One region of the Streptomyces griseoaurantiacus genome, then DNA from elsewhere that is predicted to be linked to it. Evidence: riboswitches for the same ligand, from Rfam matches in the RefSeq annotation. Region 1 holds a riboswitch; the other holds the start of a gene.
What was found. A riboswitch is a leader RNA that binds a small molecule or an ion and turns the genes downstream of it on or off. The one in region 1 is predicted to bind cyclic di-AMP.
Positions count from the first base shown of each region.

Region 1 (4,186 bases):
CGCCTTCGAGCGGCTGACCGCGCTCGCCTATCCCGAGGGCCACCCCTACCACCACACCCCGATCGGCTCGATGGCCGACCTGGACGCGGCCACGCTGGAGGACGCCCGCGCGTTCTTCCGCACCTACTACGCGCCCAACAACGCGGTGCTCTCGATCGTCGGCGACATCGACCCGGAGCAGACGCTCGCCTGGGTCGAGAAGTACTTCGGCTCCATCGCCTCGCACGACGGCAAGCCCGCCCCGCGCGACGGCTCCCTCCCCGACGTCATCGGCGGGGAACTGCGCGAGGTCGTCGAGGAGGAGGTCCCGGCCCGCGCGCTCATGGCCGCCTACCGCCTCCCGGAGGACGGCACGCGGGCGGCGGACGCCGCCGACCTGGCCCTGACCGTCCTCGGCGGCGGCGAGTCCTCCCGGCTGTACAACCGCCTGGTCCGCCGGGACCGCACCGCCGTCGCCGCCGGCTTCGGCCTGCTCCGTCTCGCCGGGGCGCCCTCCCTGGGCTGGCTGGACGTGAAGACCTCCGGCGACGTCGAGGTGCCCGTCATCGAGACGGCCGTCGACGAGGAGCTCGCCCGGTTCGCCGAGGAGGGCCCCACCGCCGAGGAGATGGAGCGCGCCCAGGCGCAGCTCGAACGCGAGTGGCTGGACCGGCTCGGCACGGTCGCCGGACGCGCCGACGAACTGTGCCGGTACGCCGTCCTGTTCGGCGACCCGCAGCTCGCCCTGACCGCCGTCCGGCGCGTCCTGGAGGTCACCCCCGAGGAGGTCCGGGACGTCGCCCGGGCCCGGCTGCGACCCGACAACCGCGCGGTGCTCGTCTACGAGCCGGTCGCCCCCGAAGCGGCCGAAGCCACCGACGAGGCAGCCGAAGCCACCGACGAGAACGAGGAGTCGGCGAAGTGACCGAGCTCGCGACCATGGAGTTCCACCCGCAGCCCCGGCCCGGCGAGGCGAAGCCCTGGGCGTTCCCCGCGCCCGAGCGCGGCACCCTGGACAACGGCCTGACGCTGCTGCGCTGCCACCGCCCCGGCCAGCAGGTCGTCGCCGTGGAGATCCTCCTCGACGCGCCCCTGGAGGCCGAGCCGCAGGGCCAGGAGGGCGTCGCCACCCTCATGGCGCGCGCCTTCTCCGAGGGCACCGACAAGCACTCCGCCGAGGAGTTCGCCGCCGAGCTGGAGCGCTGCGGCGCCACCCTCGACGCGCACGCCGACCACCCCGGTGTGCGGCTCTCCCTGGAGGTGCCCGTCTCGCGGCTCGCCAAGGCGCTCGGCCTGCTCGCCGACGCGCTGCGCGCCCCCGCCTTCGACGACGGCGAGATCGAGCGCCTGGTGCGCAACCGGCTCGACGAGATCCCGCACGAGACCGCCAACCCGGCCCGCCGCGCGGCCAAGGAGCTGTCCCGGCAGCTCTTCCCGGCCGACTCCCGGATGTCCCGGCCCCGCCAGGGCACCGAGGAGAGCGTCTCGGCCATCGACTCCGCCGCCGTCCGCGCCTTCTACGAGCGGCACGTACGGCCCGCGACCGCGACCGCGGTGGTCGTCGGCGACCTCACCGGCTTGGACCTCGACGCGCTGCTCGCGGACACGCTCGGCGCGTGGACCGGCGCGCCCGGACAGCCGCGCCCGGTGCCCCCGGTGACGGCCGACGACACCGGCCGGGTGATCGTCGTGGACCGCCCCGGAGCCGTCCAGACGCAGCTCCTCATCGGCCGTGTCGGGGCCGACCGGCACGATCGTGTGTGGCCCGCCCAGGTCCTCGGCACGTACTGCCTCGGCGGCACCCTCACCTCGCGGCTCGACCGCGTGCTGCGCGAGGAGAAGGGCTACACCTACGGAGTGCGGGCCTTCGCCCAGGTGCTGCGCTCCGCGCCCGACGGCAGCGGCGCGGCGATGCTCGCCATCAGCGGCTCCGTGGACACCCCGAACACCGGTCCCGCCCTCGACGACCTGTGGAAGGTGCTGCGCACCCTGGCGGCGGAGGGCCTGACCGACGCCGAGCGCGATGTGGCCGTGCAGAACCTGGTGGGCGTCGCCCCGCTGAAGTTCGAGACCGCGGCCGCCGTCGCGAGCTCGCTCGCCGACCAGGTCGAGCAGCACCTGCCGGACGACTACCAGGCGACGCTGTATCAGCAGCTCGCCGCCACCGGCACGGTGGAGGCGACAGCCGCCGTCGTCAACGCCTTCCCGGGGGACCGCCTGGTGACGGTCCTGGTGGGCGACGCCGAGCAGATCGTGGAGCCCGTCCGTGCCCTGGGCATCGGCGAGGTCACCGTGGTGGCCGCCGAGTAGCGCGCCTCCCGCGGCGACGTGGTGGGCCGGGCCCCGGTGACCCGAGAGGTCGCCGGGGCCTTCCGCGTGCCGGGGCCGGCGCTTCGCCCGCCCCCTGAAGGCCGCTCAGGGGCGCGAGTTTGTCCGTATTGCCACAGGAGAGAGCGCTTCGCTCATGTGGGATACGCAACAAAACCGTTACCTCGTTTGCCCGCTGAAACGCCGTCCGCTTAGCGTCTTCCCGGCTGTCCGTCAGGCAGCGCGCCGCATCCGCGGCAGCGGGCAGCCATCGCCGAGTCCCCCTACGGCGCGAGCCCGGGGGAGCCGGGGACCCACGTCCCTGGGGTGAATCGGGCGCCCCCGCAAAGGGTGTCCGTAGGAGACCTTCCTGCTCCGAACCCGTCAGCTAACCCGGTAGGCGAGAAGGAAGGAAAGGACAAGCCCCTTCATGGCGTTCACCCGCGCCCCTGGGAAGCACCGCCGCGCCGACCGCACGAAGCGCACGACGACCGGCGCCGTGGGCGTCGCGGCCCTCGCGACCACCGGCGTCGTCGGCACCCTCGCCGGCTCCGCGGTCGCCGCCGAGCCGCCCGCCTCGGTCGGGCAGACCGGCCTCCTGCGGGCCGCCGGCATCGGCGAGAGCGTCGCCGCCCGGATCGACGCCCAGGCGCTCGCCCAGGAGAAGGCCGCCGCCCGCAAGGCCGCCGAGGAGGCCGCCCGCAAGGAGGCCGCCGCGAAGGCCGAGCGGGCCCGTGAGGCCAAGGAGCGCGCCGCCCGCGAGGCGGAGCGCAAGCGGCTCAACACCTTCGTCATGCCGATCACCGGTTCCTACGTCTCCACCGGCTACCAGGCCAGCAGCTCGCTGTGGTCCTCCGGCAGCCACACCGGCATCGACTTCCACGCCGCCACCGGCACCTCCGTGCACGCCGTCGGCGCCGGCACCGTCGTGGAGACGGGCTGGGGCGGGGCGTACGGCAACCAGGTCGTCATCAAGATGAACGACGGCACCTACACCCAGTACGGCCACCTGTCGTCCATCGGCGTCACGGTGGGCCAGCAGGTCACGGCCGGCCAGCAGATCGCCCTGTCCGGCGCGACCGGCAACGTCACGGGCCCGCACCTGCACTTCGAGGCCCGCACGACCGCGGAGTACGGCTCGGACATCGACCCGGTGGCGTACCTGCGCGGACACGGCGTCAACGTCTGAGGCGCACGCACCGACACATACCCGCCACGACGGCCCCGGCTCACGCAGCCGGGGCCGTCGCCGTTTTTGTCCCGCCGCTGTCCAAAAAATAACCATGGATCAGGGATCGCCGTCGGAAATTCCTCCCGTCTGCAATAGAGTCGGACGAGCAATGCGCCGGCCGACGGTGTTTGCACGGAAATCAGGCGGAGGTCGGACATGCGTATTCCGGCGCACTCGGTATGCACGGCGATCCGTGAGGACATCGTCGCCGGTGTCCACGAACGCGGGAGCCGGCTCACCGAGGAGGTCCTCGCCAGACGCTACGGCGTCTCCCGCGTCCCCGTGCGCGAGGCGCTGCGCACGCTGGAGGCCGAGGGGTTCGTGGTCACCCGCCGGCACGCGGGCGCCTGCGTGGCCGAGCCCACCGGGCAGGAGGCCGCCGACCTGCTGGACATGCACGTCCTGCTGGAACCGCTCGGCGCCGCACGGGCCGCCCAGCGGCGCACCGAGGCGCATCTGAAGGTGCTGCGCGGCCTGGTCAGACTGGGCCGGGAGCGGGCCGGCCAGGGCAGCAGCGAGGACCTGCGCTCCCTGGACGGCTGGTTCCACGACACGCTGGCCCAGGCCGCCGGGAGCCCGGCGCTCAGCAGCACCCTGGCCCAGCTCCGGCACAAGATCGCCTGGATGTACGTGGCCGGGGCGCCGGCGGACCCGGTGACCGACTGGGCG
Region 1 is NZ_CP108326.1:5,639,987-5,644,172, forward strand. Features, by position in the region: gene OHB09_RS25075 (M16 family metallopeptidase) at 1-904, shown strand, start outside; gene OHB09_RS25080 (M16 family metallopeptidase) at 901-2,289, shown strand; cyclic di-AMP (ydaO/yuaA leader) riboswitch at 2,549-2,703, shown strand; gene OHB09_RS25085 (M23 family metallopeptidase) at 2,717-3,475, shown strand; gene OHB09_RS25090 (GntR family transcriptional regulator) at 3,674-4,186, shown strand, end outside.

Region 2 (4,186 bases), 740 kb from region 1:
AGGCGTTCACCTCGGTCATGGACGACGCCCACGAGGGCGGCCTCATGTGGGACTTCGGCAAGACCCTCGTGAAGCAGGCGGTGGCCGCCAGGTAGTCGGCGACCGGTGGGGCCCCGCGGCACGCGGTCCGCGGGGCCCCACCGGTTTTTGCCTGTCAGGCAAGAAAATTGCCCCAGGGGTAAAAGTCTGGCTCAATCGGGGGTATGAGCCCATCCGATCCGCCCCCGTCGGCGGAGACCGGCGCGGCCCTCTCCACCGTAGCGCCCCAGCTCCGCGCCCTGCGCCACCACGCGGGCCTGACCCTGGAGAGCGCGGCCCGGGCCGCGGACCTCTCGCCGGCCCACCTCTCCCGTCTGGAGACCGGTCACCGCCAGCCGTCCCTCCCCGTGCTGCTCACGCTCGCCCGCGTCTACGGCACGACCGTCTCCGAGCTGCTCGGCGAGACCACCGCCGCGCGTGACGCGGTCGTCCGCGCCGACCGCGCGGAGCCGACCCGGGCCGGCGGCTGGACGTACTGGCAGGCCGGCGCCCCCGGCCGCGGCATGCAGGCACTGCGCGTCCACGTCCCCCACGGCACCCAGGGCGACATCGTCCGCGTCCACCCGGGGGAGGAATGGCTCCACGTCCTGCGGGGGCGGCTGCGGCTGCGGCTCGGCGACACCGCGCACCTGCTGGACACCGGGGACAGCGCGCACTTCGACTCGCTCACCCCGCATCGCCTCGCCGCCGCCGACCCCTCCGGCTGCGAGCTGCTGTTCGTCCATACCCTCCTGCAGAGCCCCAGTACCGCGCTCTGCCTCGGCCCCCTCACCGGAGAGACCCCATGAGCGACTACGAGACGAAGTTCCCGCGTGCCCTGTGGATCAGGCTGCTCGTCTACCTGGCCGTCGGCCACCTCTTCGCCGCCTTCATCTGGCTGCTCTTCGAGGTGGGCGCCAAGTAGCGCGCGCCGCGCGGGCCGGGCCGGGCGCGGCGGGGCCCAAGGGCTCAGTGGCGCGGGGGCTCAGTCCAGCAGGTGGTCCCGCAGCCGCGCACGCACCTCGGGAGTGACCCCGAGGCCCTGCTCCAGGTAGGCGTCCACCCCGCCCCAGGTCTCCTCGATCGCGGCGAACGCCGCCTGGAGGTACTCGGCCCGCGCGTCGAACAGCGGGGCGATCAGTTCCATCACCTCGGGGGAGTGCGCGTCGGGCGAGGACGCGGTGCGGCGCACCTTGTACCTGCGGTGCTTCGCGTTCGACTCCAGGTAGTCGGCGAGGATCGCGTCCCGCTCCACGCCCAGCGCGAGCAGCGTCACGGCGATCGACAGTCCCGCCCGGTCCTTGCCCGCCGAGCAGTGCATCAGCGCCGGCACTCCGCCCTCGGCCAGCGTGCCCAGCACCCGCGCGTGCTCGGCCGTGCGTCCGCGCACGATCGCGCGGTACGAGGCGATCATCCGCGCCGCGGCCCTGCCCTCGTCCAGCAGCTCCCGCAGCTGGTCCAGGTTCCCCTCGCGCACCATCTTCCAGAACTCCGCCCCGTCGGCCGGGTCGGACAGCGGCAGGCCCACGTTGCGTACGCCCGGCAGCTCCACGTCCGGGCCCTCCAGCCTGTGGTCCGCGGCGTTGCGGAAGTCGAAGACCGTGTGCAGGCCCAGGGAGGCGAGGAACACCGCGTCCTCGGCCGTCGCGTGCGCGAGGTGGCCGCTGCGGTACAGCCGCCCCAACGCCACCCGTCGGCCGTCCGCGGTCGGCAGCCCGCCCAGATCGCGGAAGTTGCGCACTCCGGCCAGCTCGGGCTCGGTCGACGGGACCTGCTGTGTCACGGGTGCTCCTCCCATCCGTCCGCCGACGCGGCTCGTCGGCGGGGCGCGTTCCGCCGACGACGATACGGCACCGGTGCCCCCTGCACGCAGGTCGCGCGCAGGTCTCACCCGCGCACGAGCGCGCACGTCACGCCCGCCTCCCTCTCCCCGCGAATGCCGCAGAACCGACGAATCGCCCAGCCGGTCGCTCCCCATAAGGGAGTTCTGTCCGAATAGTCATCGGTCGGCACCTTCGCTCCAACTGGCCCGGTATTGCTCCGCGTCGGTGAAGGCGCGGGTGAGCAGCGTCATATTCGTGACGGGGCGTCGAACGTCATGTTCACGTAATTCACCTGTTCCGTCGGCGAATTCGGCGGCAAAGGAAGATCGCCACTTGTGGCGCCGTACCCCGAATTCCCTGAATCGATCAAGGGAAAAAGGTGTCCGGGAAAGCCGAAGGTTGTGGTCGCGGCGCCATTTCGCTTACGTTCCCCCTCGTTCCGAGCGGAACGCCGAATCCTGCCGCCGCCCGGAAATCCGCACTCACCCACCCGTACACGGCAGGAGCGGGGGACCCACAGGTACAACGCCTGGTCCGGTCTTCCGGGACAGGCTCGGGGTATAGCCGCCACAGCGCGGCCGGGCATCTCCAGCTCGCACCCGACAGCTCACCTCGCAGGCGCCGGAGAGGAATTCGACATGCCCGCGAAGGGTAAGCACCGCCGCACCAAGGCCCGGTTCATCACCACGACCCTCGCCGCCGCCGGAACCGGTGGCGCCGCGATCGCGCTGCCCCTCCTGGGTGCCACCGGCGCCCACGCCGCGACGCCCGCGTCCTCCGCCCCCGAGCACTCCGCCGCCTCCGTCTCGGCGGGCGCCCACGAGAACGCCGCCCGCACCTACACGGTGAAGGCCGGAGACTGGCTCGCCAAGATCGCCGGTGACCAGCACGTGGCCGGTGGCTGGCACAAGCTGTACGAGGACAACCGCGAGGCCGTCGGCAGCGACCCCTCGCTCATCCACCCCGGCCTGAAGCTCACCCTCGGCGCCAAGGCCCCGGCGAGCGCGCAGGGTTCCTCCTCCGCCGCGCACGAGGCCCCCGCGAAGAGCGGCGCCGCCGAGAAGACCCAGAAGACCGAGAAGGCCGAGCAGCCGCAGGCCGCGCAGGGCAGCCAGTCCGCCGCGAAGGAAGCCCCCGCCGCCAAGCCCGCCACGAGCAGTTCCTCCGGCTACACCCTGCCGGTCCAGGGCGCCGCCATCGGCACCTCCTACCACGCCTCCGGCAGCATGTGGTCCAGCGGCTACCACACCGGCACCGACTTCGTCGTCCCGACCGGCACCAGCCTCAAGGCGATAGCCGACGCCACCGTCGTCTCCGCCGGATGGGGCGGCGCGTACGGCAACCAGGTCGTCCTCAAGCTCGCCGACGGCCACTACGCCCAGTACGCCCACCTCTCGCAGCTCTCCGTCTCGGCCGGCCAGACCGTGACCGTGGGCCAGCAGCTCGGCCTCTCCGGTGCCACCGGCAACGTGACCGGCCCGCACCTGCACTTCGAGATCCGCACCACCCCGAACTACGGCTCGGACCTCGACCCGGTCGCGTACCTGCGCGCCCACGGCGTCGCCATCTGACGGCTGACGGCCCACGGCCCTCACGGCCCGCGGCACCCGCCTCCCGAAGGCCGGACCCCTCGATCCCCGGGGTCCGGCCTTCGGCCGTGTCCGGACCCGCATCCGCGCCCGTCCCCGCTCCCGCGCCCGTCCCCGTCCCCGTCCCCGTCCCCGTCCTTATTCCGATGTTGACCAAGCCTTGACCCGTGGCTTATCTCACCGCCCGTCAACCCCTCCCTACGGTCGCGCAGCTCACATCCCAGGAGGAAAGATGGGCCGACGTGGCAGACGATTCGAAGAGTGACAACAGATCAGTGATCGGGTCGTACGTGGCGGTGGGGGACAGCTTCACCGAAGGCGTGGGCGATCCCGGCCCGGACGGGTCCTTCCTCGGCTGGGCCGACCGCTTGGCGGTACTCCTCGCCGACCGCCGTCCCGAGGGCGACTTCCGGTACACCAACCTCGCCGTGCGCGGGAAACTGCTCGACCAGATCGTCGCGGACCAGCTCCCGGGGGCCCTGGAGCTCGCCCCCGACCTGGTCTCCTTCTGCGCGGGCGGCAATGACATCATCCGCCCCGGTACCGACCCGGACGAGGTCGCCGAACGGTTCGAGCGGGCCGTCGCCCGCCTTGCCGGAGCGGTCGGCACGGTCATGGTCACCACGGGCTTCGACACCCGCGGCGTCCCCGTGCTCAAACACCTGCGCGGCAAGATCGCGACCTACAACGGGCATGTGCGTGCCATCGCCGACCGGTACGGCTGCCCCGTGCTCGACCTGTGGTCGCTGCGCACGG
Region 2 is NZ_CP108326.1:6,375,185-6,379,370, forward strand. Features, by position in the region: gene OHB09_RS28180 (aspartate aminotransferase family protein) at 1-95, shown strand, start outside; gene OHB09_RS28185 (helix-turn-helix domain-containing protein) at 204-827, shown strand; gene OHB09_RS28190 (DUF6126 family protein) at 824-943, shown strand; gene OHB09_RS28195 (tyrosine-protein phosphatase) at 1,004-1,801, opposite strand; cyclic di-AMP (ydaO/yuaA leader) riboswitch at 2,315-2,475, shown strand; gene OHB09_RS28200 (M23 family metallopeptidase) at 2,480-3,412, shown strand; gene OHB09_RS28205 (SGNH/GDSL hydrolase family protein) at 3,706-4,186, shown strand, end outside.
Region 2: another riboswitch for cyclic di-AMP. It lies ahead of OHB09_RS28200 (M23 family metallopeptidase); the one in region 1 lies ahead of OHB09_RS25085 (M23 family metallopeptidase).